DNA from 4 places in the Mycobacterium sp. E342 genome. Region 4 is predicted to be linked to each of the others. Evidence: predicted binding sites of a transcription regulator. Region 4 holds the regulator's gene; each other region holds the start of a gene.
What was found. The regulator LexA, encoded in region 4, represses DNA repair genes until DNA is damaged. The targets are predictions, from matches to a motif close to CGAACANNTGTTCG.
Positions count from the first base shown of each region.

Region 1: A5692_RS22205 (error-prone DNA polymerase) is a predicted target of LexA. The motif match lies at 5,244-5,257, and genes of this name have one in related genera.
Region 2: ruvC (crossover junction endodeoxyribonuclease RuvC) is a predicted target of LexA. The motif match lies at 1,933-1,946, and genes of this name have one in related genera.
Region 3: cofD (2-phospho-L-lactate transferase) is a predicted target of LexA. The motif match lies at 5,419-5,432, and genes of this name have one in related genera.

Region 1 covers NZ_LZJM01000279.1:35,157-42,360, forward strand. Annotated here, with positions in the region: gene A5692_RS22175 (SDR family NAD(P)-dependent oxidoreductase) at 1-327, opposite strand, end outside; gene A5692_RS30020 (hypothetical protein) at 468-659, opposite strand; gene A5692_RS22185 (histidine phosphatase family protein) at 926-1,639, opposite strand; gene A5692_RS22190 (MaoC/PaaZ C-terminal domain-containing protein) at 1,723-2,595, shown strand; gene otsB (trehalose-phosphatase) at 2,592-3,719, opposite strand; gene A5692_RS22200 (wax ester/triacylglycerol synthase domain-containing protein) at 3,761-5,107, opposite strand; gene A5692_RS22205 (error-prone DNA polymerase) at 5,272-7,204, shown strand, end outside.
Region 2 covers NZ_LZJM01000233.1:7,869-15,072, forward strand. Annotated here, with positions in the region: gene ruvB (Holliday junction branch migration DNA helicase RuvB) at 1-771, opposite strand, end outside; gene ruvA (Holliday junction branch migration protein RuvA) at 768-1,364, opposite strand; gene ruvC (crossover junction endodeoxyribonuclease RuvC) at 1,361-1,915, opposite strand; gene A5692_RS18010 (DUF4178 domain-containing protein) at 2,097-2,711, shown strand; gene A5692_RS18015 (DUF2617 family protein) at 2,722-3,234, shown strand; gene A5692_RS18020 (DUF4247 domain-containing protein) at 3,231-3,662, shown strand; gene A5692_RS18025 (DUF350 domain-containing protein) at 3,690-4,145, shown strand; gene A5692_RS18030 (polyamine aminopropyltransferase) at 4,142-5,740, shown strand; gene A5692_RS18035 (YebC/PmpR family DNA-binding transcriptional regulator) at 5,755-6,510, opposite strand; gene pdxT (pyridoxal 5'-phosphate synthase glutaminase subunit PdxT) at 6,654-7,204, opposite strand, start outside.
Region 3 covers NZ_LZJM01000297.1:571-7,774, reverse strand. Annotated here, with positions in the region: gene A5692_RS24725 (hypothetical protein) at 1-662, shown strand, start outside; gene A5692_RS24720 (NUDIX domain-containing protein) at 671-1,243, opposite strand; gene A5692_RS24715 (class I SAM-dependent methyltransferase) at 1,240-2,829, opposite strand; gene A5692_RS24710 (coenzyme F420-0:L-glutamate ligase) at 2,840-4,180, opposite strand; gene cofD (2-phospho-L-lactate transferase) at 4,177-5,178, opposite strand; gene A5692_RS24700 (WhiB family transcriptional regulator) at 5,531-5,869, shown strand; gene A5692_RS24695 (metallopeptidase family protein) at 5,894-6,304, opposite strand; gene A5692_RS24690 (DUF3499 domain-containing protein) at 6,477-6,926, shown strand; partial or broken gene manB (phosphomannomutase/phosphoglucomutase) at 7,045-7,204, shown strand, end outside.
Region 4 covers NZ_LZJM01000250.1:72,204-79,407, forward strand. Annotated here, with positions in the region: gene hflX (GTPase HflX) at 1-555, shown strand, start outside; gene A5692_RS19850 (acyl-CoA dehydrogenase family protein) at 649-1,809, shown strand; gene A5692_RS19855 (LGFP repeat-containing protein) at 2,403-4,619, shown strand; gene lexA (transcriptional repressor LexA) at 4,644-5,342, opposite strand; gene A5692_RS19865 (LysM peptidoglycan-binding domain-containing protein) at 5,634-6,128, shown strand; gene nrdR (transcriptional regulator NrdR) at 6,215-6,679, shown strand; gene A5692_RS19875 (peroxynitrite isomerase) at 6,801-7,204, shown strand, end outside.

The DNA.
Region 1 (7,204 bases), on a different contig from region 4:
GTCACTGGTGGTGTCCTCCAACGGGACGGGTACTCCCGCGCTCACCCCGCTCTGGGCATTGTTGACCAAGATTGTCGGTGAGCCGAATTCTGACACCGTGCGGTCGATAACGCCCTTCAGCGCGTCGATGTCGGACACGTCGCAACCGATGGCGATCGCCGTTCCGCCAGAGGTGGTGATCTGCTCGACGACGTCAGCCACCCGGGAGTGCGTGCGGCTCGCCGCGCACACCGATGCGCCCTCGGCGGCCAACCGCACGGCGATCCCTCGGCCGATGCCCTGGCCGGCGCCGGTCACGATGGCCACCTGTCCCTTGAGTCTGCTCATTGCGGTGCTGGCTCCCATGTGCTCGCGGTCGAATGCGCTCATCGGCGGGCGGCGAAACGGCATTTTTCTCGGCGTTTCGGCCCACGGGGCTTGGCGGTAATCGTCCGTGAGCCACGGCCGACGCCCCAATAAAGAGTGTACTATATGCCAGGTGCGGCACCGCTGCCGTAGTGAGATCGCATAGCTAGCCAAACACGATGCGTTCTGCAGAGCGATGCCCAGCCCACGGCATCGGCGAGTCGGAACTCCTCGGTGATGATTGCGTTGAAGCGGAAGTCGACGATGTCGGCACCGCCGTGCTTCTCGGGCGTCTCCCAGTTCAGCAGACCCAGCTTGCCTACTTCTCGGTCGACGTGGCCGCGTTGCTACGACTCCTCGATAGGCGGCACAAAGGAGGTTTCGAAGAACGAGCGCGCGGTGTTGCCGAACTCATTGCGTTCGGGCTCGAAGCTCTTGCGTTTCACCTGACCTCCATCGGTGCGAGGCATCGGATGGTCGCCGGCGTGATCGGCGACTGACCCATGAACCCGATAAGCTAATACTCAAAGTGGCGTCCTATTGCTTGCGTCAGCCGGGCGCGGCGGGTCGCCACCGTCAACTAGCTGTGGAAGTCGCGGATGCCGTCCCAGTCCACCAGAGTCCAGCCGGTCATCGGGTTACCCGTGATCACCACGCGCCCGATGTTGGGCAGCGGGTGACTGGTCAGCAGGGTGTCCTTTGCGTTCCTCGCGTTCATCAGCGTCCAGTACTCGATGGCGAACTTGTGCGAGAACACCACCGGATTGTGCTGGCCGCTGTTGTAGACCTTTTGGATGGCCGCGGTGAATCCGTCGTTGAACTGCTTGCCGTTGATCGACCCGGGGATGCTGTCCTGGACGTCCCCCCTGAGCCAGTCCGCCGGGGCCAGCAGGTACGTCGCGTTCTCCTGGGCAACCGGCTTGCCCTCGAACCAGCCGGCGTTGATCTCCTGGATGCCTTGCAATACCTCGACCTGCTTGCCCAGTTCGGCGGCCAACGGCGCGGCGGTCTGCTGGGTTCGGGCCATGGTCGAGGCGTAGATGCCGTCGTAGTCCTTGTGGCCCGCCTGGTGGGCGACCTGCTGGGCCTGCCCCTTGCCCTCCGGGCTCAGGCCGGGGCCCGGCACCGAGGTGTCGATGATCCCGCTGGCGTTGGCTTCGGACTCGGCGTGCCGGATGAACGTCACCGTGATGCTGCGTGCCTGCGGCGATCCGCCACAGGCGCCGACGATTACGGCCGCGGTGAGCGCCGCGACCGCCTTCGACACATTCCGGACCAACCTGCGCTTCGGCATGTCGATAGCCTGCCCTGCCGACGGCTTCGGTGGGAAGGGTTTGCGATGGTTAGGTGGAGAAAATACGTCAGAAGGAGACTCAGATGGCGATTGAACCGAGTGCCGTCGGCGCGGTGACCGAACCCATGCTGTTCGAATGGACCGACCGCGACACCATGCTCTATGCGCTCGGTGTCGGCGCCGGCATCGACGACCTGTCGTTCACCACCGAGAACAGCCACGACATCGACCAGCAGGTGCTGCCCACCTACGCGGTGATCTGCTCCCCGGCCTTCGCCGCGGCGGGCAAGATCGGGACGTTCAACCACGCCCTCCTGCTGCACGGCTCGCAGGGCATCCGGCTGCACGCGCCGCTGCCGCCCGCCGGGAAGCTGTCGGTGGTCTCGGAGGTCGCGGACATTCAGGACAAGGGCGAGGGCAAGAACGCCATCATCGTGCTGCGCGGCCGGGGCACCGACCCCGACTCGGGCGAGTTGATCGCCGAGACGTTGACCACGCTGGTCATCCGCCAGGCGGGCGGTTTCGGCGGATCGCCGGGCCAGCGCCCGATCGCCCCCGAGTTCCCGGACCGCGAGCCGGACGCCAGCGTCGCCCTGCCCACCCGCGAGGATCAGGCCCTGATCTACCGGCTGTCCGGTGACCGCAACCCGCTGCACAGCGATCCCTGGTTCGCCAAGGAGCTGGCCGGATTCCCCAAGCCGATCCTGCACGGGCTGTGCAGCTACGGGGTGGCCGGTCGCGCGCTGGTCGCCGAGCTCGGCGGCGGCGTCGCGGCCAACGTCACGTCGATCGACGCGCGGTTCACCTCACCGGTGTTCCCCGGCGAGACGCTGACCACGCTGATCTGGCGCACCGAACCGGGCAAGGCGGTCTTTCGCACCGAGGCCTCGGGCGCCGAGGGTTCCGGCCCTCGCGTGGCGCTCGACGACGGCGCGGTGGAATACGTCCAGGCCTAGCCCGACAGCCGGCCCGCCAGGCGGGCGGTGAACTCGCCGGCCTTCGCCGGGCTGTCCAGGGCGAACCGCGCCGCGGTGGCGCGGTCACCGTCGTCGTAGTGCCGCACCAGGATCGGCACCCCGCCGTCGCGGACCGCGTCGAACGCGTCCTCGTCGGTGATGTCGTCGCCGAGATAGACCGGCGTCAGGGCGCCGGACTCGGCCTCGGTCAGGTGAGAGAGCACCCAGCGCAACGTCTTTCCCTTGTCCCAGTCCAGGTCCGGGCGCAGCTCGATGACCTCGCGTCCGGTGGTCACCCGGAGGCCGTCGCGACGGCCCGCCGCGCGCACGGCGGCCGCCACCTCGCCGACGCGGTCCCGCGCGGCGTTGCGGTAGTGCACGGCGACGCCAAAACGCTTGTGCTCCACCACCACACCGGGGATGGAGCCCAGCCGCTCCCGCAGCTGGGCGGCCGCGTGTTCCAGCACTGGGACGGCCGTCGCCGCCTCGTCGTTCTGATGGTGCGCGCCGTCGGGCGCGGTCAACTCGAAACCATGGCTGCCGGCATACCAAATCCCGGGAACGCCAACACGTTTCGTCACATCGGCCAGATCGCGGCCCGACAGCACCGCGACCGGGCACCGCGCCGCCAGCTGCCGCAGCGCCTCGGTGGCCCCGGCGACCGGGACGGCGGCGTCGGGGTCGTTGACGATGTCGGAGAGTGTGCCGTCGAAGTCGAAGAACACCGCCGGCCTGCGCTCGGCCAGGTCGTCGAGCACCGTCAGCGCGTCGGGCAGCTGCGACATCCGGAGGTCCCCGGTGCGCACCGTGACCTCGCGAGCGTCGGCGACGACCGCATCCGCGCCGGCGTCTGCCAGCGCGTCACCGTGCCCGACGCCGATGACCAACGCGAACCCGCCGGCGCGCGCGGCCTTGACGACCGCTTCGTGGGTCGTGACGACCACGCCCCGCCCGGGGAGCGCGCCGACGTCGTCGGCAGCCCTCGACAGGTCCTCGGCCGAGGAGAAAACGGCGGTGGCCACGCCGATCTCATGCAACCGGCCGTCCAGCGCGGGCTCTGGCGCGTCGAACAGCACCGCGTCGTGGCGACGCGGGTCGATGACGACCGACCCCGACTCTGGCATGACCCAACCTTCTCACGAGGATCGGTCCGGCCGGGAGTGGGTCAGTGCCGCGCTTGTCCCGGGAAAGGCGGGCGCGGCCCCGGTGTGCGGCCGGGGAAGGCGCGGTGGGAACGCTTGCGGCGACGATCGCCGAACAGCAGGACCGAGTCCTGGCTGAGCGCGACGAGGCGTGCCATGCCGAGCTCGATGCCGGCGGCCAATTGCTTGACGTCGAACGCGGCGCCGCGCTCGGCGGTGATACCGAACACGAGTTCGTCGCCGTAGCTGAGCACCGCGACCCCGGTGCTCAACTCGACGGCGGTCGGCGGGATGGGCAGCACGCGCTCCATCGTCTGACCCATCAGCCGCAGCCGGTGCCGCGGCCCAGGCGCGTTCGTGGTCAACGTCACGATGGGACGCTGCGGCAGTCGCGACAGCAGTTGGATCACGCCGTCGCGCACCATGTTCGGCAGGCAGTTGAGCGCCGCCTCGACGATGCCGCCGGACGGTGTGGGGTCGGTTCCCCCGGCGCCCCAGCGGGTCTGCACGGTGCGCAACCGCTGGACCGGGTCGTCGTGTTCGACGGGCAGGTACGGTGACCGGACCGGCGTCGGCACCAGGGCGCGCAGCGAGTCCGCCCGCGGTTCCTCGCCGCGGCCGAGCAGGACCGTGCGGAAGCCCTCGGCGGTCGCGGCGAGCGCGACGTCGTTGACGGTGGCACCGAACCTGCGGCAGACCCGGTCGACGTCGGCGATCGGGACGCGCACCGTGGCGTAGCGCCGCAGGACGGCGGCCCGGTCGTGTGTCCGCAAGGCGGGCCAGACCGCGCCGAGGACGGCGCCGGTCGCGGTCCAGGACATCCGCCACAGCGCGTCGGGCCAGTCGTTTCGGCGCCGTGGCGCGCGCGAAACGGGTTCGGCGGCAGGGGTGTTGGCGAAGGCGGCGGCGTCGGCGTCGTCGCACAGCCGGGTGAGCAGCTGCGCGGGCGAGTTGCCGTCCGTCAGGCGGTGATGGGTCTTCATCAGGATCGCCCAGCGGTTGCCCTTCAGGCCTTCTATCACCCAGCATTCCCAGGGCGGACGGTCCGGGCGTAGGGGTCGCTCGAGGGCGTGGGCGATGGCCGCGGCCAGCTCGGCCTCGTCACCCGGCCGGGGGATCGCCACCCGGCGCACGTGGCGGCCGAGGTCGAATCCCGGGCAGTCGACCCACTCGTGGTGCGCCGGGTGGGGCCGCAGCAATTGCGTGCAGCGGGGTATTGACCGAATGCGTTCGGCCAGAAGGCATTCGAGTCGACGGTAATCGGGTGTGCCGCCATCGACGATGGCCACCGCGCCGATCGCCAGGCCGGCGTGCTGGTCGGGATCCTGAGCCTTCAGGAGTGCCGTATCCAATACCCTCACCTGCGCCATGCTCGCCCCCGCCGGAAATTTCGCCCGGTTACCAGTGTCTGCCCTGCCCCGCTTCCGCGGTAGGCACGCGGCGTTAAGACCTTGTTTAGGAGTTGAAGATCGGTTTAACAACGGTTGGCGCAGGCGAGAGGCAATTCGAACATATTTTCGATAGACTGCGAACCGTGGGTTGGTTTAATGGCCCGCCGAGCTGGGCGGAGATGGAGCGGGTGCTCAACGGCAAGCCGCGCCATGCCGGCGTGCCGGTGGCGCCAGGGGAGGATGCCCCCCTGTCGCCCAAGCGCGGAACGTACCGGCCGCCGGACGGTACCCGGGCGGCCCGCTCGTCCGTCACTCATTCCGTTCCGTATGCCGAGCTGCACGCGCATTCGGCGTTCAGCTTTCTCGACGGGGCCGGTACGCCGGAGGAGCTGGTGGAGGAGGCCGCCCGGCTGGGGTTGCGCGCCCTGGCGCTGACCGACCACGACGGCCTGTACGGGGCGGTGCGGTTCGCCGAGGCGGCCGCCGAACTCGAGCTGCGCACCGTGTTCGGCGCGGAACTGTCGTTGGGGCCCTCGCAAAGATCCACAGCCCGCACCGAGGCCCCCGACCCGCCTGGCCCGCACCTGCTGGTGCTGGCCCGCGGCCCGGAAGGCTACCGGCGGCTGTCCCGTCAGCTGGCCGCGGCGCACCTGGCCGGCGGGGAGAAGGGCAAGCCGCGCTACGGGATCGACGCGCTGACCGAGGCCGCCGGCGGGCACTGGCACATCCTGACCGGATGCCGCAAAGGCCATGTCCGCCAAGCCCTTTCCGACGGCGGCCCGGACGCGGCGGCCCGCGCGCTGGCCGACCTGGTGGACCGGTTCGGCTCGCAAAGGGTCAGCATCGAGCTGACCCACCACGGTCAACCCCTCGACGACGAGCGCAACGCGGCGCTGGCCGGGATCGCGCCGCGCTTCGGTGTCGGCGTCGTCGCCACCACCGGGGCGCATTTCGCGGGCCCGTCGCGGCGCCGGCTGGCCATGGCGATGGGCGCCATCCGGGCGCGGCAGTCCCTGGACGCCGCCGCCGGGTGGCTGGCCCCGCTGGGGGGCTCGCACCTGCGGTCCGGCGAGGAGATGGCCCGGCTGTTCGCCTGGTGCCCCGACGCGGTGAGCGCCGCCGCCGAGCTCGGCGAACAGTGCGCGTTCGGGCTGGCGTTGATCGCCCCGCAGCTGCCGCCCTTCGACGTGCCCGGCGGGCACACCGAGGACAGCTGGCTGCGGCAGCTGACCATGACGGGCGCGCGTGACCGCTACGGGCTGCCCGACGCCGCGCCGCGCGCGTACGCCCAGATCGAACACGAGCTTAAAGTGATTGCGCAGCTGCGGTTTCCGGGCTACTTTCTGGTGGTCCACGACATCGCCCGGTTTTGCCGGGAAAACAACATCCTGTGTCAGGGCAGGGGATCGGCGGCCAACTCCGCGGTCTGTTACGCCCTGGGTGTCACCGCGGTGGACCCGGTGGCCAACGAGCTGCTGTTCGAGCGCTTCCTGTCGCCCGCCCGCGACGGGCCGCCCGACATCGACATGGACATCGAGTCCGACCAGCGCGAAAAGGTCATCCAGTACGTCTACGACAAATACGGCCGCGACTACGCCGCCCAGGTCGCCAACGTCATCACCTACCGGGGCCGGATCGCGGTGCGCGACATGGCCCGTGCCCTGGGCTTCTCGCAGGGGCAGCAGGACGCCTGGAGCAAGCAGCTCGGCCACTGGGACGGGCTGGACCCTGCCTCGCCCGACTCGGATGTTTTAGAGGGCATCCCGCCGGCGGTGGTCGAGCTGGCCAACCAGATCCGGAACCTGCCTCGGCACATGGGCATTCACTCCGGTGGCATGGTGATCTGCGACCGCCCGATCGCCGACGTGTGCCCGGTGGAGTGGGCGCGCATGGAGAACCGCAGCGTGTTGCAGTGGGACAAGGACGACTGTGCGGCAATCGGTTTGGTGAAATTCGACCTGCTCGGGCTGGGCATGCTGTCCGCGCTGCACTACGCGATCGACCTGGTGGCCGAGCACAAGGGGATCGAGGTCGACCTGGCCCGGCTCGACCTCTCCGAACCCGCGGTGTACGAGA
Region 2 (7,204 bases), on a different contig from region 4:
GTCGTAGACCGCCAACGCGGCTTTGGCGACGTCGCGGGTGATCACCCCGTCGGCGCGGACCTCGGCGAAGTCCCGGACCCGGCGCAGCAGCCGGTTGGCGATGCGTGGCGTGCCGCGCGAGCGACGGGCGATCTCCTCGGCGGCCTCGGCGCCCAGCTCGATGCCCAGGATGCCGGCGGAGCGGGCCAGCACCCGCTCCAGCTCGGCCGGCTCGTAGAAGTCCATGTGTGCGGTGAAGCCGAACCGGTCGCGCAGCGGCCCGGTCAGCGCACCGGAGCGGGTGGTGGCGCCGACCAGGGTGAAGGGCGCCACCTCCAGCGGTATCGACGTGGCCCCGGGACCCTTGCCCACCACCACGTCGACCCGGAAGTCCTCCATGGCCAGATACAGCATTTCCTCGGCGGGCCGGGCGATGCGGTGAATCTCGTCGATGAACAGTACGTCGTGCTCGACCAGGTTGGACAGCATGGCGGCCAGGTCACCGGCGCGTTCCAGCGCGGGACCCGACGTCACCCGCAACGACGACCCGAGTTCGGCGGCGATGATCATGGCCAGCGACGTCTTGCCCAGCCCGGGCGGGCCCGACAGCAGGATGTGATCCGGGGTGCCGCCCCGGTTCTTGGCGCCCTCGATCACCAGTTGCAGCTGTTCGCGCACCCGGGGCTGGCCGATGAACTCCCGCAGCGAACGCGGCCGCAGGCTGACGTCGATGTCGCCCTCCCCGACGGCCAGCGCCGGGGACAGCTCGCGGTCGGCGAAGTCGTCCGTCATTTCGACTTACCCAGCAGCGACAGAGCGGCGCGCAGGGCGCCGGACGTGGTCGCGTCCGGCTCGGCGGCCAGCACCTTGTCGGTGGCCTCTTCGGCCTGCTTGACCGCGAAGCCCAGGCCGGCCAGCGCCTCCACCACCGGCCCCCGGACCGCGTGCCCGTTCACCATGGGTGCGCCGCCCGGTGCGGCCGTCACCGCGCCGACCTTGTCGCGCAGCTCGAGCACCATGCGTTCGGCGCCGCGTTTGCCGATGCCGGGAACCCGGGTCAGGGCGGCGACATCGCTGTCGTGCAGCACCTGTCGCAGGGCCGCGGCGTCGTGCACCGCCAGCGTCGCCATCGCCAGCCGGGGCCCGACGCCCGACACCGTCAGCAGCGTCAGGAACAGGTCGCGGGTATCGGAGTCGCCGAACCCGTAAAGCGTCTGCGAGTCCTCGCGCACCACCATCGCGGTGATCAACCGGGCCTCGGTGCCCGTGCGCAACGTCGCCAGCGTCGACGGCGTCGCGTTCACCCGGTAGCCGACACCGGCGGCCTCGATCACCGCGTGATCGAGCGCCACCTCGAGCACCTCACCGCGCACCGAGGCGATCATCGGGCGGCCTTCAGCCTGGCCAGATACTTGTGCCGCTGCTGTTCGGCCAGCGCCTCGGCCGCGGCCATCCGGGCCAACATCGGCGCCCGCCAGCAATGACAGATCGCCAGCGCCAGCGCGTCGGCGGCGTCGGCTGGCGTCGGCTTGGCTTGCAGCGCAAGGATTTTGGTGACCATGGCGGTGACCTGAGCCTTGTCGGCGGCGCCGTTGCCGGTGACGGCGGCCTTGACCTCGCTGGGGGTGTGGAAGTGCACGTCGATGCCACGCTTGGCCGCCGCCAGCGCGACCACCCCGCCGGCCTGCGCGGTGCCCATCACGGTCGACACGTTCAGTTGGGAGAACACCCGCTCGATGGCAACGACGTCCGGCTGATGGGTGGCCAGCCAGTGCTCGACGGCGTCGCTGATGGCCAGCAACCTCTTGGCCAACGGCACGTCCGACGGGGTTCGCACCACGTCGACGTCCAACGCGACCACGTTGCGCCCGCGCCGGGTTTCCACGACCGACAGCCCGCACCGGGTCAGTCCGGGGTCGATGCCCATCACCCGCATTGCCCGCTCCCACCTGTAGAACAGCTGTTCGATACCCTAGCGGGCGGGACCGACCTCCTCGCGGAGGACACGCGGCGGCGGCGCCCGATTCCCGGTCGGGAGGTTACAACGCCCAATCCGCCGAAAAGCTGTTAGCTTTAGCCGACGTTCGCTCAAGCAAGGTGGCAACGGAAGGGCTCGCGTGGGATCACTGCTGGTCATTATCGCGATCGTGCTGTTCATCGCGTCCATCGTGGTGCTCATCATCGCTTTGCGACGTCCCAAGCAGGCGGGCCCTCCGCGCGGACGCCAGGATCCGCTCTCGTTCAACGCGATGCCGGAGTTCGGCCCCCGCCAGCTGGGCCCCGGCGCCATCGTCAGCTACGGCGGCGTCGACTACGTTGTGCGCGGTTCGGTGACCTACCGCGAGGGCCCGTTCGTGTGGTGGGAGCACCTGCTGGAGGGCGGCGACCAGCCGATCTGGTTCAGCGTCGAGGAGGACGACGGGCGCCTCGAGCTGGCGATGTGGGTCAGCCGCAAGGACATCCGGCTGCAGCCGGGTGATCAATACGTCGTCGACGGGGTGACCTTTCACGAGTCCGAACGCGGTCGCGCCTCGTTCACCACCGAGGGCACCACGGGTCTGCCGGCGGGCGGCGAGATGGAGTTCGTCGACTGCGCCAACTCCGACGAGTCCGCGCTGCTCTCGTTCGAACGCTGGGCACCGGGCATGCCGTGGGAGGTGTCGACCGGCAAGCCGGTGCTTACCGGCGAGCTGACGGTGTATCCCGCACCCCCGCCCTCCCCGTCCTCCTAGGAGCGCGTCGGTGCCGCTTCACCAGCTCGCCGTAGCGCCTTCGGACGTCTCCGGAGAAAACCTCGGGCTCGCCCTCAACGCGCCCGCGCCGCCACCCCTGGCGACCTGCCTGCTGGCCCACCCCGCCGGTGGCGCGCTGCTGCTCGGGGTGCTCGGCGCCTCGCACGTCGTCACCGTCGAGCACGCCGCGGGCCGGTTCTCCGAGGAGGTCTCCTGCACGGCGCGCGGCCACGGCGTCGACCTGCCGGAGCACACGGCCACCGCCGGCTACTCCCTGGAATCCCGCACCGACACGTACGGCGAGGCAACCTTCCGCCGCATCGCCGGTGACCTCCGTGACCGGTGTGTGCGCGAAAAGGGTTGGCTCGGCGGCTCTTTCCCCGGAGACGACGCCGCGCTGACCGCGTTGGCCGCCGAGCCTGACGGCGCCGGCTGGCGCTGGCAGACCTGGCACCTGTATCCGGCCGGCCTTGTGGCGTCGGGCGGCACGGTGGTGCACACGGCGAGCCGGTGGCATCCGTGAGCCGCAACCGCCTGTTGGTGATCGCCGGCGCGCTCGCGGTGGCCGCCGTCGCCTGCCTGGTGCCCGGAATCATCCTGCTGCAGAAGAACATCGGATCCTACATCGCCGGCCACTATCACGAGTACGCCCACGACGCGAACGGCACGCGCTACGAGTGCAGCGGTTCCCCCGACGACGTGGCCGACACGCTCGCCGAATACGAGGCACCCCAGGCCCGGGCCGCCAACGGCGACAACGAGTACCTGCGCTACAGCAACAACATCGTGATCGTCGGCCCCGACGGCAACCGCCCGTGCAGCATCCGCGTGGAAGGCCTGAACGCCGGATACAGCCACGGCGCCTTCATCTTCCTCGGCCCCGGCTTCACCCCCGGCTCCCCCTCGGGCGGAGCCGGAGGCACCCCGGGTGGCCCCGGCGGAACCAAGTGACGGCCCACCACCACAAAGGAGAGAACCATGTACCTCGCCGTCGAGATCGGCACCGTCGACCTCAATCCCGTCTTCAAAGGCGCAGTCGCGACAATCCTGTACTTCTGTGTCGGCATGGCGGTACTTCTCGTCGGGTTCTACGCGGTCGACGTGTTGACCCCAGGCAATCTGCGCCGACTGGTGTTCATCGACCGTCGACCCAACGCCGTCGTCGTCGCGGGCGCGATGTACATCGCACTGACCGTCGTCATCGTCACCGCCATCGCGAACAGCTATAGCCAGCTGGGTCAGGGGCTGGTCGGCGTGGCGGTGTACGGGCTGATGGGCGTGATCCTGCTCGGAATAGCGCTGGTGGCAATGCATCTGCTGATCCCTGGCAGCTTCCACGAGCACGTCGACGAGCCGGAGCTGCATCCGGGATCGTTCGCGGTGGCGCTGATCTTGCTCGCGGTGGGATGTGTCACGGCCGCCGCCGTGTCATGACTTCGGTTGATCTGCCGGCGCCGGAAGCGCGCCGGCCCGCGGATTCCTCGCTGCGCTGGCGGGCCGTGCTGCTGGCCGCGGTCGCGGCGTGCGCGGCGTCCGGCATTGTCTACGAGCTCGCGCTGCTCACACTGGCGGCGAGCCTCAACGGCGGCGGGATCGTCGCCACGTCGCTGATCGTCGCGGGCTACATCGCCGCGCTCGGCGTGGGTGCCCTGGTGGTCAAGCCGCTGCTGGCGCACGCGGCCATCGCGTTCATCGCGGTGGAGGTGCTGCTGAGCATCGTCGGCGGCTTGTCCGCCGCGGCGCTGTACACGGTGTTCGCCTTCATCGACGACGAGTCGATGTGGATGCTGGCGGTGGGCACCGCGCTGATCGGTGGGCTGGTCGTCGCCGAGGTGCCGCTGCTGATGACCATGCTGCAACAGGGGCGGATACGCCCCGAAAAAGACCAGGCTCCCGACACCGGCCGGACCCTGGCCAACCTCAACGCCGCCGACTACCTCGGCGCGTTGCTGGGCGGGCTGGTCTGGCCGTTCCTGCTGCTGCCGCAGCTGGGCATGATCCGCGGCGCGGCGGCCACCGGCATCGTCAACCTGCTGGCCGCGGCCGTCGTCGCGGTCTTCGTGCTGCGCCGGATCGTTTCGACCCGGCAGCTGGTGGCGGCGCTGTGCGCGCTGGCCGCCGCGCTCGCGCTGTTGGCCACGCTGCTGGCGCGTTCGGCCGACATCGAGACGACGAGCCGCCAGCGGCTCTACGCCGATCCGATCATCGCCTACCGGCACTCGGCGTATCAGGAGATCGTGGTGACCCGGCGCGGGAACGACATGCGCCTGTATCTCGACGGGGGCCTGCAGTTTTCCACCCGCGACGAGTACCGCTACACCGAAAGCCTGGTCTACCCCGCGCTCGGGGCCAGCGCCCGATCCGTCCTCGTGCTGGGTGGCGGCGACGGCCTGGTGGCCCGCGAACTGCTGCGGCAGCCGGGCATCACCGACATCGTGCAGGTGGAGCTCGACCCCGCGGTGATTCAGCTGGCGCGCACCACCATGCGCGCGGCCAACGGCGGTTCGCTGGACAGCCCGCGGGTCAAAGTGGTGATCGACGACGCGATGCGCTGGCTGCGCGCACCGCACCCGGACGTCATCCCGGCCGGGGGCTTCGACGCCGTCATCGTCGACCTTCCCGACCCCGACACCCCGGTCCTGGGCCGGCTGTATTCGACCGAGTTCTACGCGCTCATCGGGCACGCGCTGGCCGCCGACGGGCTCATGGTGGTGCAGTCGGGCAGCCCGTTCTCGACGCAGACGGCGTTCTGGCGGACCGCCTCCTCGATCCGGGCGGCCGGCTACGCGGTGACGCCGTACCACGTGTACGTGCCGACGTTCGGGGACTGGGGTTTCGTCCTGGCGCGCCGCGGGGGCAGCGCCCCCACACCCGTGGTGCCGCCCAACGCGCCGCCGCTGCGCTTCCTCAACCAGCACGTCCTCGACGCCGCCACGGTGTTTCCCGACGACACCCGGCCCCGCCCGCTTGAGCCTTCGACGCTGGACAATCCGCGCATCGTCGAGGACATGCGGCACGGATACGACTAGCTAGCCGACGGTGACTAGTCCTCGTCGAGGGCGGCCAAAACCTCGTCGGACAAATCGACGTTGGTCCACACGTTCTGGACGTCGTCGCTGTCTTCCAGGGCGTCGACCAGCTTGACCACTTTCCGGGCGCCGTCGACGTCCACCGGCACGCTGACCGAGGGCTGGAAGCTGGCCTCGGCGGACTCGTAGTCGATGCCGGCGTCCTGCAGAGCGGTTCGCACGGCGACCAGATCCGTCGGCTCCGAGATGACCTCGAAGCTCTCGCCGAGGTCGTTGACGTCCTCGGCGCCGGCGTCGAGGACCGCCGTCAGCACGTCGTCTTCAGTGAGCCCGTTCTTCTCCAGCGTGACGACGCCCTTGCGGGAAAACAGATAGGCGACCGACCCGGGGTCCGCCATGGTTCCGCCGTTGCGGGTCATCGCCACCCGCACCTCGCTGGCGGCACGGTTGCGGTTGTCGGTCAGGCACTCGATCAACACCGCCACGCCGTTGGGCCCGTAACCCTCGTACATGATCGTCTGGTAGTCGGCGCCGCCGGCTTCCTCGCCGGCACCGCGCTTCCGGGCGCGCTCGATGTTGTCGTTGGGCACCGACGTCTTCTTCGCCTTCTGGATGGCGTCGTAGAGGGTCGGGTTGCCCGCCGGGTCCCCGCCGCCGGTACGGGCGGCGACTTCGATGTTCTTGATCAGCCGGGCGAACTCCTTGCCCCGGCGCGCGTCCTTGACGGCCTTCTGGTGCTTGGTGGTGGCCCACTTGGAATGGCCGCTCATCGGTGTCTCTTACCTCTTCTGTCTTCGAAAGTTCGCCAGACGAGTCTACGTGCACGCCCGGCCCCGCCCGACGGACCGTTCCCCTTGCGGCCCAGAGGCCCCAGTCGTCACAAGAACCCGGGCACCGGTGCGACTGATGGGTTTCAGGCGACGCCGTTGACGATGTCCACGAACAGCTGGTGGACGCGGCGATCGCCAGTCATCTCGGGGTGAAAGGCCGTCGCCAGCTTGGCGCCCTGCCGCACCGCGACCGTGTGCCCCGACGCCTCGGCCAGCACCTGCACGTCGGCACCGGCGCGCTCGACCCACGGGGCGCGGATGAACACCGCGCGCACCGGGCCGTCCAGACCGGCGAACGGTATGTCGCCCTCGAACGAATCGACCTGACGTCCAAAGGCGTTGCGGCGCACCGTCATATCGATCGCACGCAGCGGCAGGGCCTGCCGGCCGCCCGCGCCGGCGTCAAGGATCTCGCTGGCCAGCAGGATCATGCCTGCGCACGCACCGTAGGCGGGCAGCCCGTCGGCCAGCAGCCCGCGCAGCGGCTCCAGCAGGTCGAGGTCGAGCAGCAGGTGGCTCATGGTGGTGGACTCACCACCGGGAATGACGAGCCCGTCGACCTTCTCCAGCTCTTCGCGGCGCCGCACCGGCATCGCCTCGGCCCCGGCCTCGTCCAGCGCGGCCAGGTGTTCGC
Region 3 (7,204 bases), on a different contig from region 4:
CCGCACTCCACGGTGCGCGGTGGGTCGACTCGGACACGCCCGTCGAGCTCGTCTCGAAGAACGCCCGGCCCCAGCGCGGGCTGATCGTCCGCAACGAGACGCTGGCCGACGACGAAGTGACCATCGTCAAGCGGCTGCCGGTGACATCGGTTGCCCGCACCGCCTTCGATCTCGGCCGCCACCTTCCGCGCAGCCAGGCGCTGGCGCGCCTCGACGCGCTGATGCGTGCCACCCCATACTCGTTCGAAGACGTCTCTATCTTGGCGAAGCGGTACAAAGGCGCTCGCGGTCTGCGGCGGCTGGCGGAGGTGCTGCCCCTGGTCGACGGCGGCGCGGCCTCGCCGAAGGAAAGCTGGCTGCGCCTGCTACTCATCGAAGCCGGCCTACCGAAACCGACTACGCAGATACCCGTCAACCAGGGCTGGCGATTAGTCGGTGTGCTCGACATGGGCTGGGAGGACTACATGGTCGCGGTGGAGTACGACGGCGACCAACACCGCACGGATCGAAGGCAATATGTGCGCGACCAGTGGCGCCTAGCCAAACTCGCAGAGATGGGCTGGGTCGTCATCCGTGTGATCGCCGAGGACAAGCCCGATGACATTCTCAACCGCGTGTCTCGCGCATTGGACCGCCGCGGATATCACCGAGATCGACGTTAGCGCTCGAACTACTCGCACTTTTCCGCGCTAGCGTCGATCTCGGCGGCTAAGGGCGCGCGGCGCCCCACCAAATACGCCAGCGCGTGGTCGGCGCCGTCGGGCAGCGCGTCGGCCGGCCACCACCGCAGGTCCTCCGACTCGTCGCTGATCGCGATCCGCGCGCCGGCCGGCGCGTGCGCGACGAACTGCAGATCCAGGTGGCGGGTGGGCACGCCCAACGAGCAGGTGACGGGGTGGACGTGGATGGCGGCCAGCCGTGGCTCGATGCGCAGGCCGTCGACGCCGGACTCCTCGGTGGCCTCGCGCAGCGCCGCGGCGATGACGTCGCCGTCGTCGTCGTCGCAGTGGCCGCCCAGCTGCACCCAGCGGCCCACGCGAGGGTGCAGGGTGAGCAGTACCCGCTCGCCGGTGTGGTCGACCACCAACGCCGAGGCGGTGACATGGCCCGGCACGCACTCCCGGCGGCAGGCGTCGGGCCGGGCGAGCACGAAGGCCAGGACGGCGTGCCGCAACGCGTCCTGCGCCGGATCCGGGGCCTGCCAGTCGGACAGCAGCGAGATCGCCGACTCCCGGACGCTCATCGAGAACCCCGCCGCGTCCGGCGGTCTCGCAGCGAGACCCAGGCCGCGCGGCACCGCGTCACCGCCTCCGGCGCGAGCCCCAGCCCGTCGATCAGGACGTGGCGGTCGACGAGGTCGAGCGCCTTGTCGATCTCGTTGGCCTTCAACAGCAGATCGACTTCACCGGCGAGCCCGGGGCCGGCGAGCGCCGGCGGGGGAATGGGCAGCTGCTCGGCTTCCCGGGGCTCCAGCTCCAAGATGCCCCCGCCGTAACTGCGGCCGAGGATCTCGGCGAAGGCGAACGTCACGCTGTTGTGGAACACCGCGGCCAGCGCGGCGGGGTCAGTCTGGGGGTCCACCCCGGCGGCGAGCCGGACCCGGTGCACCGTGTCGGTGCTGGTCGCCGCGGCGGCGTTGACGGTCAGCCGCGGCGTCAGGTGGATCTGGCGCAGCAGGAACAGGTCGGGCATCCACAGCGAGGGCGTGGTCCACCACGGCTTGCGGATCGAGCACTTGTAGCCGCGGTCCACCCCGGCGGCCGCACCGGCGTCGATGTGCGCGGCCAGGGCGGCGTCGGCCGGCTCGCGCGGCGCGTTGAGCAGCCAGCCGCGGTGCCCGGCGGCGACATCGCCCGCCCGGCAATCGGTGTCGTAGAACAGGCCGGACAACTGCGCGCTGCGCGAGACGAGCGGGACGCAGTGGGGCAGCAGCCCGAGTGCGCGGGCCCGCGCGTCGGTGAACGTGAAGAAGCTGTTGCGTCCCGTCACGATGCCCACGTCGACCTCGGCGACCGACCCCAGCCGGGTCATGGCCGCCGACGCCTTGAGCGTGCGCAGCAGCCGGATCGCGGCCGGGTCCAGGAAGTAGGTGGTCCACTTCTCGTTCTCGTGCAGCAGCGCGGGCGCCGATTCGACGCCGAGGTCGGCATCCGCGAGCGCATCGGCGTCGGCCACGTCGACCGTGCGGACCCGGGCGGGCCCGCGACCGGCGATCCCGCAGAACAACACGACCTCCTGCAGGATGCCGTCGAACACCAATCGCCGGAACGTCACCAGCGTGATGTCGCTGAATCGGCTCAGCAGGAACTCGCGCAGCTGCGCGGCGTAGGTGACCTGAAGCAGCTCGGCGGGCAGCACCAGTCCCACCCGGCCGCCGCCGCGCACCAGCATCGAGCTCGCCACCACGAAGGGAACCCAGGCGTTGGTCAGCCTGGTGGGCCGCAGGCCCGCGCGCCGCATCAGCTCCAGCGCGGGGGCGCGCTGCTCGGCCGCCCAGTTGCCGAAGCGGATGTAGGGCGGATTGCCCGCGACCCCGTCCCAGCCGCCGGGCTCGGTGGCGGCGAGCCAGGTGAACAGGTTCGCGGTGTCGACGGGAGCGAATTGCCGTGCCGTGGCCGCCTCTTCGGCGACGAGCTCGACGCCGTGGATCCTCCCGCCGAGGGCGGCCAGCTCACGCAGGATGGCGCCGTCGCCGCAGGAGGGTTCCAGCACGCTCGGTCCGGCTTCGCGCACCCAGCGGGCGAGGAACCGGGCCACCGCCGCCGGCGTGTAGTAGCCGCCGCGGGCCTTCTCGGCGGAGGCCGCCGCCTTGCCCGCGAACTCTTTCATGCGGCCAGTATCACTTGCGGATCAACAAATCCCCGGCGCCCGCCGGGTCGCGCGGCCCGGCGGGTTCCTCGGGGTAGCCGATCGCGACTGCGCCCAGCGGCTCCCAGTCGGCGGGCAACTCCAGCTCCGCGCGCACCAGGTCGGCGGCGAAGATCGTCGAGCCGATCCAGCAGCTGCCCACCCCGCGCACGGCCAGCGCCACCAACAGGGCCTGCACGGCCGCCCCGACCGCCACGGTGAACATGGTGTGCTCGGCGTCGGTGCGGGCGGCGTCGGGATACGCGTGCGCGCCTTCGGGAATGAGCATCGGGACGACGACCTCGGGCGCGTCGTAGAGGATCTGGCCGCGCGCCACCCGGCGTTCCACCGAGTCGGCGGGTCTGCCGTCGCCGGCGAGGTCGGCCCGCCACTTGTCTTTCATGCGGTCCAGCAGCCGCGTCCGGACGTCGTCAGTCCGCAGCCAGACGAACCGGACCGGCCGGGTGTGGTGCGGGGCGGGGGCGGTGAGGGCCTCGGCGACGGCGGCTTCGATCAGCTCGGGCGCCACCGGCTCGGCGCTGAACCGGCGCACCGATCGGCGCAACAGCTGCGCCTGCCGGCGGCCCGCGTCGAGGGCCTCGGCGGTGCCGAGCCAGAACAGGTCTTCCTCGCCGGGCCGCAGCAGCTGCCGCGCGGTCGAGCCGTCGTCGGACACGGCAAGGCCGCGCACCACCGCCACCGGCATTGCGGTCAATTTGCCCTTCACCAGATCGGCCGCCGCGGCGACCTCGTCGGCGACCGCGATCTCGGTGACCACCAGTTCGTTGCCGTGGCGGTCGACGCTCCCCGAATAGCCGTGCAGCACAGCCATACCGGCCGACCCCACCGCCGCGTCGATCTGACCGTTGCGCCAGGCGCGGCCCATCGTGTCGGTGATGACCACCGCGACGTCGACCCCCAGTCGTTCGGCCAGGCCGGCGCGCAGCGCCGCGGCGCTGCCGTCGGGGTCGACCGGCAGCAGCGCCAGTTCGTCGCGGCCCACGTTGGATCCGTCCACGCCCGCGGCGGCCTGGATCAGGCCGATGCGGTTCTCGGTGATCAGGGTGCGGCCCTTGCGCGCCAGCACCCGCACCGCCTCCTGCTCGACCAGCTTGCGCCGGAGTTGGTCGCGCTCCTCGGCGTCCTGCGGCGCGGGCACCAGCCGACCCTCACACTTGGACACCACCTTGCTGGTCACCACCACGACGTCGCCGTCGCGCAGCCAGGGGGCGGCCGCGGCCAGCGCCGCGCTCAGGTCGTCGCCGGGGCGGAACTCGGGAAGCCCGGCGACGGGCAGGATCTCGATCGCCGCGCCGGTGCCGTGTTCCGTCATGGGGCCACGCCCGCGAGGTCGAGCCCGGCGCGGACCATCTCGGCCGTCGCCTTGGGGTCGGTCATCAACAGCGGCACGGCGCGCACCGCCACGCCGTCGATGTCTGCGTGGTCGCCCTCGTGCACCAGCCAGCAATCCAGGATCCCGGTGCCACCGCGCGCCCCGTAATGCCGGCCGACCGCCTCCGCGGTGGAGTCCACCCCGATCACCGACAGGCACGCATCGGCCATGCCGCGCAAGGGTTTTCCACCGATGATCGGCGAGTACCCGACGACCGGGGCGGTCGCCGAGCGCAACGCCGCGCGAATGCCGGGCACGGCCAGGATGGCGCCGACGCTCACCACCGGGTTCGACGGCGCCAGCAGGATGACGTCGGCGTCGGCGATGGCGGCGACAGCTTCACTTGTGGCGGTTGCCTTTTCGGCGCCGATGAAGGCGAAGCTGTGCGTGGGCACGTCGGCCCGATAGCGCACCCACCACTCCTGGAAATGGATCGCGCGCCGGGTGCCGTCGTCCGGATCGGTGATCACCACGTGCGTCTCGCAGCGGTCGTCACTCGCGGGCAGCAACCGGGCACCGGGTTGCCAGCGATCGCACAGCGCCGTGGTGATCTGCGACAGCGGGTAGCCGGCGCCCAGCATCTGGGTGCGCACCAGGTGGGTGGCGATATCCCGGTCGCCGAGTCCGAACCAGTCCGGCTGCACGCCGTAGCGCGCCAATTCCTCTTTGGCGTGCCAGGTTTCGTCGCGGTGACCCCACCCGCGCTCGGGGTCTACACCTCCACCTAAGGTATACATGCAAGTGTCCAAGTCCGGGCAGACCCGCAGTCCATGAATCCAGGCGTCGTCGCCGATGTTGACGATTGCATTAAGTTCGTGGTTGCCGGCTCCCGCGTCTGGGTGCTCTTGCGTTGCGAACTGACCCAGCCCGAGCAACTGTTGAATCCCCAGCAGGAAGCGGGCGCCGCCAACCCCACCGACCAGAACGGTGACCTTCACGTGGACGACAGTACTGCCCGACGACTATGTGGTGGCCGGCCCGTTACGCGGCCCTTAAGCATAGTTGCGGGCGGTGTGATCGACACGCCGAATGCGCAAAACAACGGAAACGCCGTAATTCGGTCACGAGATGGTATGGAAATGCGCCGTAATGCTTGACCCGGCAGATCAACCCGTGTCTAATCACAACAGTGTCATTTCCCGGTTGGCCGGCCGGTTCCGGTGTCGCAGACCGAGATTCGATCACTTGTTCGAATTGTCTGTACACATCAGAAAAGTGGGAACCACTCACTCCCCCAATCAAATTGAGGAGGCGGACGACCGTATGTCTTACGAACATCTTCGAGGAGTCATGGCGAGCACGCCGCACACCCCCATCGTCTCGGCGCCGGTCCGACCGGCCCGGCCGCACCTGACCGTGGTTCCCGATGCGCCAGTCGCATTCGAGCCCGAGCCGATGCCGGCCCCCGTCGCGGACCAGTGGCAGGACCGGGCGCTGTGCGCCCAGACCGACCCCGAGGCCTTCTTCCCGGAGAAGGGCGGCTCCACCCGCGAGGCCAAGAAGATCTGCCTGGGGTGCGAGGTACGCCACGAGTGCCTGGAGTACGCCCTGGAGCACGACGAGCGCTTCGGCATTTGGGGCGGCCTCTCCGAGCGGGAGCGTCGTCGCCTCAAGCGCGGCATCATCTGACGCCGCGCACAACGTCTTTCGGCGTTATTCGTCGTCGATCGTCGGGTCGATGACCGACGGCTCGACATCGAGGTAGATGGCCACCTGGGCCACCAGTATCTCGTGCAGCAAATCACCGAGTTCGACGGTGTCCTTCGCCCGTCGCTCAATAGGCTTGCGGAACAAGACAATTCGCGCCCGCGTGGCGTTGCCGCGGACGTCGACGCCGGCGGGGATCAATCGCGCCAGGGGGATCGGCCCGTCGGCGACGACCTCAGGCGGCCACTGCACGCTGTCGGGATCCTTGGCCGCGATGCGGGGGATCTCGTCCACCGCCACGTCGAGCTCGGCGAGGCGGGCCTGCCAATGCCGCTCGATGGGTTCGTAGGCCTCGAGCACCGCCATGTCAAACCGCTCGGCCCGGCTGCGCCACCCGGGCACGGTCGGCGGCAGCAGCGGACCGCGTACATCGCGGCCCCGCCGGGAAGCGAATCGGCCCGGGGACCGATCCCTCCGCGGGGAGCTGCGCGAATCGCCCACGCGCCGATGGTAACGGTTGAACATCGGGGGTCGGCCGGTTGCGCGTGTCCGGCGCTTCGCCGGCGTTTGCGCACGATAGCCTTTCGGCGTGAACGTTCCCCGTCGCTGTTGCCGGCCCGGGTGTCCGCACTACGCCGTGGCGACCTTGACGTTCGTCTACTCGGACTCGACGGCGGTAGTGGGACCACTCGCGACCGCGCGGGAGCCCCATTCGTGGGACCTGTGCGTCGGCCATGCCGGCCGGATCACCGCGCCCCGCGGGTGGGATCTGGTGCGCCACGCCGGCCCCCTCTTTTCTGAGCCCACCCATCCCGATGAGGACGACCTGGTCGCCCTCGCCGATGCGGTGCGCGAGGGCGGCCCCGTCGAGCGCGCGGTGCCCTACGGCGGCGCCCCGATCAACGGCTTCGCCGACCCGCACATCCCCCACGCCGGGTCGCAGGCCACCGCGCCCAGCAGCAGTGTGCTCGCGCCGCCCGAGCATCGGTCCGGCCGGCGCCGCGGGCATCTGCGGGTGCTGCCCGACCCCAGTGACTAGCCGTTCGGGCGTCGACCGCGATCCGCGCGCACCGCTGCGGTCCCCGTTTCCCGCGGGCCGATAGGCTGACGGCCAAGAGGCGAAGGAACACCCGTTCAAGGCGTCAGGAGGCCCCCGCATGTCTCGGCTCGCCGCGACCGTCCACCGCGTCGTCAAGGCATACGACGTGCGAGGGCTGGTCGGCGAAGAGCTCGACGAGCCGTTGGTCACCGCCCTGGGGGCGGCCTTCGCCAGGCTGATGCGCGGCGAAGGCGCGCGGCAGGTGGTGATCGGCCATG
Region 4 (7,204 bases):
CGCGCCGAGTTCGAAGACGGTCGCCCGCTGGTACTCACCGACACCGTCGGGTTCGTCCGGCACTTGCCAACCCAGCTGGTCGAGGCGTTCCGCTCCACGCTGGAGGAGGTCGTCGACGCCGACCTGTTGTTGCACGTGGTCGACGGCTCCGACGTCAACCCCCTGGCCCAGATCAACGCGGTGCGCGAGGTGATCTCCGAAGTCATCGCCGACCATCATGGTGACCCGCCGCCCGAACTGCTGGTGGTGAACAAGGTCGACGCCGCGAGTGGTCTGATGCTGGCCAAGCTCCGGCATGCGCTGCCCGGCGCGATGTTCGTCTCGGCCCGCACGGGCGAGGGCATCGACGCCCTGCGGCGCCGGATGGGCGAGATGGCCGTGCCCGCCGACACCGCCGTGGACGTCCTGATCCCTTATCACCGCGGCGACCTGGTCGCCCGGCTGCACGCCGACGGGCGCGTCCAGCAGGAGGAGCACAACCCCGGGGGCACCCGGATCAAGGCCCGGGTGCCGGTGGCGCTGGCCGGCCGGCTGCAAGAGTTCTCGGCCCACTGATCTGCCCGGCGGGCCGACCCCGCCGACTGCCGACCAACCGTCTGGTTGGTATATGTTGGGCGACAGAGTTCCCCTTCGCCGGAGGTCATTCCCATGGGCAGTGCCGTCAAGTACCAGCGCACTCTTTTCGAGCCGGAGCACGACCTGTTCCGTGAGTCCTACCGTGGCTTCCTGGATCGCCATGTCGCGCCGCATCACGACGAATGGGAGAAGGCCAAGATCGTCGACCGCGGCGTGTGGCTCGAGGCCGGTAAGCAGGGCTTTTTGGGCATGGCGGTGCCGGAGGAATACGGCGGCGGGGGCAACCCCGACTTCCGGTACAACACGATCATCACCGAGGAGACCACCGCCGGTCGCTACAGCGGCATCGGCTTCGGCCTGCACAACGACATCGTGGCGCCGTACCTGCTCGCGTTGGCCACCGAGGAGCAGAAGCAGCGCTGGCTGCCCAAGTTCTGCACCGGCGAGATCATCACCGCGATCGCGATGACCGAGCCGGGAACCGGTAGCGACTTGCAGGGCATCAAGACCCGTGCGGTCAAGCAGGGCGACCACTACGTGCTCAACGGCGCAAAGACGTTCATCACCAACGGAATCAACGCCGACCTGGTCATCGTCGTCGCCCAGACCGATCCGGACAAAGGGGCGCAGGGCTTTTCGCTGCTCGTCGTCGAACGCGGCATGGAGGGCTTCGAACGCGGCCGCCACCTGGACAAGATCGGGCTGGACGCGCAGGACACCGCCGAGTTGTCGTTCACCGATGTGAAGGTGCCCGCCGAAAACCTGCTGGGGCAGGAGGGCATGGGGTTCATCTACCTGATGCAGAACCTGCCGCAGGAACGCATCTCGATCGCCATCATGGCCGCCGCGGCGATGGAGCAGGTGCTCGAACACACGTTGCAATACACCAAGGAGCGCAAGGCATTTAACAAGCCGATCGGCAGCTTCCAGAACAGCCGCTTCGTGCTTGCCGAGCTGGCGACCGAGGCGACCGTGGTGCGCATGATGGTCGACGAATTCATCCGGCTGCACCTGGACAAGAAGCTGACCGCGGAGCAGGCGGCGATGGCCAAGTGGTACTCCACCGAAAAGCAGGTGCACCTGATCGACCGTTGCCTGCAACTGCACGGCGGCTACGGCTACATGCGCGAATATCCCGTTGCCCGTGCCTATCTGGACGCCAGGGTGCAGACCATCTATGGCGGAACGACCGAGATCATGAAAGAGATCATCGGCCGCAGCCTGGGGGTCTAGCCCTAGCGCCGTTGGTTGGAAATGCCGTCGGACCGGGCAATTCGGCGCTTCGGCGGCAAACCCGATCGGCGCCCGGCGTGCGGCCGTTTTTCGGGTGGATCGTTGAAGAGTTAATGGCTTCACGTACCGTCGGCACATGTGTTTTGGGTGCGCCGCCCGGGCAATGACGCATCGTCGCGCCGAAAATCATGACGGCTCCGAGCACCTGGTCAAGTTCGGCAACCCCTGCGAACGCCGAATCGCTGCGTGCCACCCCAGGCGTACCTCATTGCGCGGGCGATCGTCGTGTTCGGGATTCGGCGCGATTAGCCGAACATCGCGTGAGCGACGGGGCGCCCGGTCGCGATTTGAGCGTGGCTCGGCATCATTTCGACATCGGCGTGGTATCCGTTTTTGTAATATTCGTGATCTGACTTCGCATTTTTCGTTGGCTGGAGCAAAGTTATGCGAGCCCGGCGCATATGCGGTTCGGAACGTGGTTGTTTCTCCGCGGTCGGACCGCGGCCCGCTCGCCGGCTGTGCGGAATGGGCACAGCCGTTGATAGGGGAATAGCCGTCGGCTGGGAGGCTTGGTGAACGGGCAGAGAGGTCACATGCGCAGGCTGGTCGGGAGCGCGCTGGTCAGCTTGGCCGCTGCAGCAATGGCCGCTGCCTTGCTGGCGCCACCGGCGTCGGCGTCGCCCATCGGCGACGCCGAGGCGGCCATGATGGCGGCCTGGGAGAAGGCCGGCGGCGACTCGTCACCCCTGGGCGCCCGGAAGGGCGATGTCTATCCCGCCGGCGACGGTTTCGCGCTGGACTTCGACGGCGGCAAGATGTTCTTCACCCCGGCGACCGGTGCGAAATTCGTCTACGGGCCGATCCTGGACAAGTACGAGATGCTGGGCGGGCCCGCCGGCAGCGATCTGGGCTTCCCGGCCATCAACGAAGTGCCCGGCCTCGCCGGCCCCGACAGCCGCGTGGTCACCTTCTCGGCCAGCGACAAGCCGGTGATCTTCTGGACGCCCGACCACGGCGCATTCGTGGTGCGCGGCGCGATCAACGCCGCCTGGGACAAGCTGGGCAGTTCGGGCGGCGTGCTCGGGGTCCCGGTCGGCGACGAAACGTACAACGGCGAGGTGTCCGCCCAGAAATTCAGCGGCGGTCAGGTTTCCTGGAACAGGCAGACGAAGCAGTTCACCACTGAGCCGCCGGCCCTGGCCGACCAGTTGAAGGGTCTGCAGGTGGCGATCGATCCCACCGCGGCCATCAACATGGCCTGGCGCGCGGCCGGCGGCCCTAATGGGCCCCTGGGGGTCAAGAAGGGCGCGCAGTATCCGATCGGCGGCGACGGCATCGTCCAGGACTTCGCCAACGGGAAGGTGTACTTCAGCCCCGCCACCGGCGCGAACGCCGTCGAAACCAACATCCTGGCCAAGTACGAGTCGCTCGGCGGACCGGCCGGCAGCGACCTGGGTTTCCCCACCGCCAATGAGTCCGACGGTGGCATCCCGTCCAGCCGCATCGTCACCTTCTCCGGCGCCGACAAGCCGGTGATCTTCTGGACCTCGGAGCACGGCGCCTTCGTGGTCCGCGGGGCCATGAAGGCCGCGTGGGACAAGCTCCGCGGACCGACCGGCAAGCTGGGGGCGCCGGTCGGCGACCAGGCCGTCGACGGCGACGTCGTTTCCCAGCAGTTCGCCGGCGGCAAGGTCTCGTGGAACCGGGCGAAGAACACGTTCAGCACGGATCCGGCCAACCTGGCGCCGTTGCTCTCCGGCCTGCAGGTGTCGGGCCAGAACCAGCCGAGCAGCTCGGCGATGCCCACGCACCCCAAGAAATTCACCTGGCAGTCGTGGTGGCTGCTGGCCGTCATTCCGGTGCTGGTGCTGATCGTGTTGGCGGGGCTGGTGGCCTTCCGTTGGCGCCGGCGTCGGGCCGGCGACGGCGCCGGCTACGAGCCCCACGGCGACCTCGATGTCGGCTACGACGCCGTGGGTGACCAGCACTGGGGACACGAGGACGCGACCACCGAGCATTTCGCCCACGAGCCCGCGGCCCCCGATGCTGAGGCGGCCGGGCGGGTCAGCTGGCGCCGGGGTGGCGCGGACGAGGGTTCCTTCGGGCTCGAGCAGGAGGACCCCGACGCGGTCGACACAGACTCCTTCTCCGCCGTCTCGCCGGCGGCCCTGTCGGAGGCCGGCTACCCCGAAGGCGAGGCCGGTTACCCCGAACCCGAGCACGCCGAACCCGAATACGGTGAACCCGAATACGCCGAATCCGATTACGCCGACGCGGATTACGCCGAAGGCGGGTACGCCGACGGCGAGCACGGGTCCGCCTACCTCCCCGAAGCCGACCACGCCGACAGCGACTACGTGGAGGCCGAATACCTCGATGTCGCCGTTCTCCACACGCCTCCCGACGCCGGGTTCGAGGAAGGTGCTCCCGCCCCCGAGCCCGAGTCCGAGCCCGAGCATCCGGACGTTGCGGTGCCCCACGTCCCGGCGGACGTGTCCGAGGCCGAGGTAGCCGCCCCGGAAGCCGTCGCGCCCGAGGCGGCAGCTGTCGGGGCGTCCGAGCAGCGCGGCGGGCGGCATGCGGCCGCCGACGACGACAGCGGTGCGGCGCTCGGCCCGGGCGGGCGCCCGACCATCCACCTACCGCTCGACGACCCCTACCAGGCGCCCGACGGATACCCGATCAAGGCGAGCGCCCGCTTCGGGCTGTACTACACGCCGGGCAGCGAGCTCTATCACGACACGCTCGCCGAAATCTGGCTCTCCAGCGAAGAAGTGGCGCAGGCCAACGGCTTCGTCAAGGCGGACTGAAGGCGGCCGAGACCCGCGACGGGGCTAGACCTTGCGGATCACCGTGACGACCTTGCCCAGCACGGTCGCGTCGTTACCGGGAATGGGATCGAACGCCGGGTTGTGCGGCATCAGCCATACCTGACCACCCGCGCGCTTGAACGTCTTCACGGTGGCTTCCCCGTCGAGCATGGCCGCGACGATGTCGCCGTTGTCGGCGACGTTCTGCTGCCGCACGACCACCCAGTCGCCGTCACAGATCGCGGCCTCGATCATCGAGTCGCCGACGACCTTCAGCAGGAACAGCGTGCCCTCGCCGACCAGTTCGCGCGGCAGCGGAAACACGTCCTCGACGGCTTCCTCGGCGAGGATGGGGCCACCGGCCGCGATGCGCCCGAGGACCGGGACGAAGGTCGGCTCCGGCAGCGCGTCCGAGCCGGCGACCTCGGTGGCCGGCGCCGCCACGTCGTCATCGGCGCCGCGGACGTCGACCGCCCGGGGGCGGTTCGGGTCACGGCGCAGGTACCCCTTGCGTTCCAGCGTGCGCAGCTGATGCGCCACCGACGACGTCGACGTCAGGCCGACGGCGTCACCGATCTCCCGGATGCTTGGCGGGTAGCCACGGCTGGTGACCGACGCGCGAATGACGTTCAAGATGGTGCGTTGCCGTTCGGTCAGCGATGAATCGACCGCGCGCAGCCGACCGTCCGCCCCGGCCGATGAGGTGTCGTTGCTGTCGCTCATGACACCGAATGTAACCCCACCGCGCCCAAGAATCAAACATGTGTTCGACTGGCGTGTCGTGCCGCTATCGCGGGGGTGAAAAACTACGCCGAAGTCGTAAATCACAAAGGTGTAACTCTTCGGCGGATCGGGTATTTCAGCCGTATGTCAGCTCTGGCGACCACGGACTTGTCGGTGGCGTGGTCTAGCGTTCGACTCGTGCGACACGCTTCGCTCACATGTTCGGATTTCGAACACACGAGCGATACAGTCGAACAGCTGAGCGAATCAAGTTGACCGGAGGAAACGCAGATGACAACCATCCACACGCTGGCGCCGCGTACCGGTAGCCCCCGGCGTCCGGTCAACGGACCGGTCCAGGGTCTTCGTTACGGCCGGGACGGGCTGGATCGTTCGCGCCGGCCCGGTCCCGCGCGGCCGGCGGGCGCGCCCGTTCGCTACCGCGGCACCGGCGTCTCGATGTCGGGCGCGCCTCATCGCAGGCGGCCCGTCACGGTCGCGACCACCATCTGGCTGGCGCTGGCCGCCGGCGCGATCACCCTGTGGCTGGGCCTCGTCGGGAACGTCGGCCAGGTGCTCAACGGCGACTCCGGGAATTCGGCCGCGCACGTACCGGACCGGCTGGCCGTCGTGCGCGTCGAGGCGGGCGAGTCGCTGCAAGACGTCGCCCACCGGGTGGCTCCCGACGCCCCCACCCGGCAGGTGGCCGACCGCATCCGTGACCTCAACGACATGAGCTCGCCGAACGTGGTCGCCGGCCAGACCCTGATCGCCCCCGTCGGCTGACCCGTGGGCGCCGCCCGCGCAGGTCGGCGCACAGGTACGCTCGAAGCGCTGCGGTACCTGGTTGTCGGCACGGCGAAGGAGCGGTCATGCATTGCCCGTTCTGTCGTCATCCCGATTCCCGGGTGATCGACTCGAGGGAAACCGATGAGGGGCAGGCCATCCGGCGCCGCCGCTCGTGCCCCGAGTGCGGACGGCGTTTCACCACCGTGGAGACCGCGGTCCTGGCCGTGGTCAAACGTAGCGGCGTCACCGAACCCTTCAGCAGGGAGAAGGTCATCAGCGGGGTCCGCCGGGCCTGCCAGGGCCGGCAGGTCGACGACGATGCGCTGAACCTGCTGGCCCAGCAGGTCGAGGACACCGTGCGCGCCGCGGGCTCGCCCGAGATCCCCAGTCACGAGGTCGGCCTGGCCATCCTCGGCCCGCTGCGCGACCTGGACGAAGTGGCCTACCTGCGGTTCGCGTCGGTGTACCGGTCCTTTGAGTCCGCGGAGGATTTCGAACGCGAGATCCAGGCGCTGCGCGAACACCGTCAGGTCACGACGCCGAGCTGACCTCACGGCCCGCCTCCTCACCAGGCCGTGCCGGCCCGCATCGTCACCGGGCGTGGCTGGACTGCCCGCCTCCTCACCAGGCCGTGCCGGCCCGCATCGTCACCGGGCTAGGCTCGGTTTCATGCCCGTGGACTTGCATCCCGATCTCGAGGCCCTGGCGCCACTCCTGGGAACCTGGGCCGGCCGGGGGGCGGGTGAGTACCCGACGATCCAGCCCTTCGACTACCTCGAAGAGGTGGTCTTCACTCACGTCGGCAAGCCGTTTCTGGCGTACGCGCAAAAGACCAAGGCGGCGTCCGATGGCAAGCCGTTGCACGCCGAGACCGGATACCTTCGCGTGCCGCAGCCCGGTCACGTCGAACTGGTGCTCGCCCATCCGAGCGGCATCACCGAGATCGAGGTGGGCACGTATTCGGTCACCGGCGCGCTGATCGAAATCGAGCTCTCCACAACGGACGTCGGGCTCACCCCGACCGCCAAGGAGGTCACCTCGCTGGGCCGCTCCTTCCGCGTCGACGGCGACGA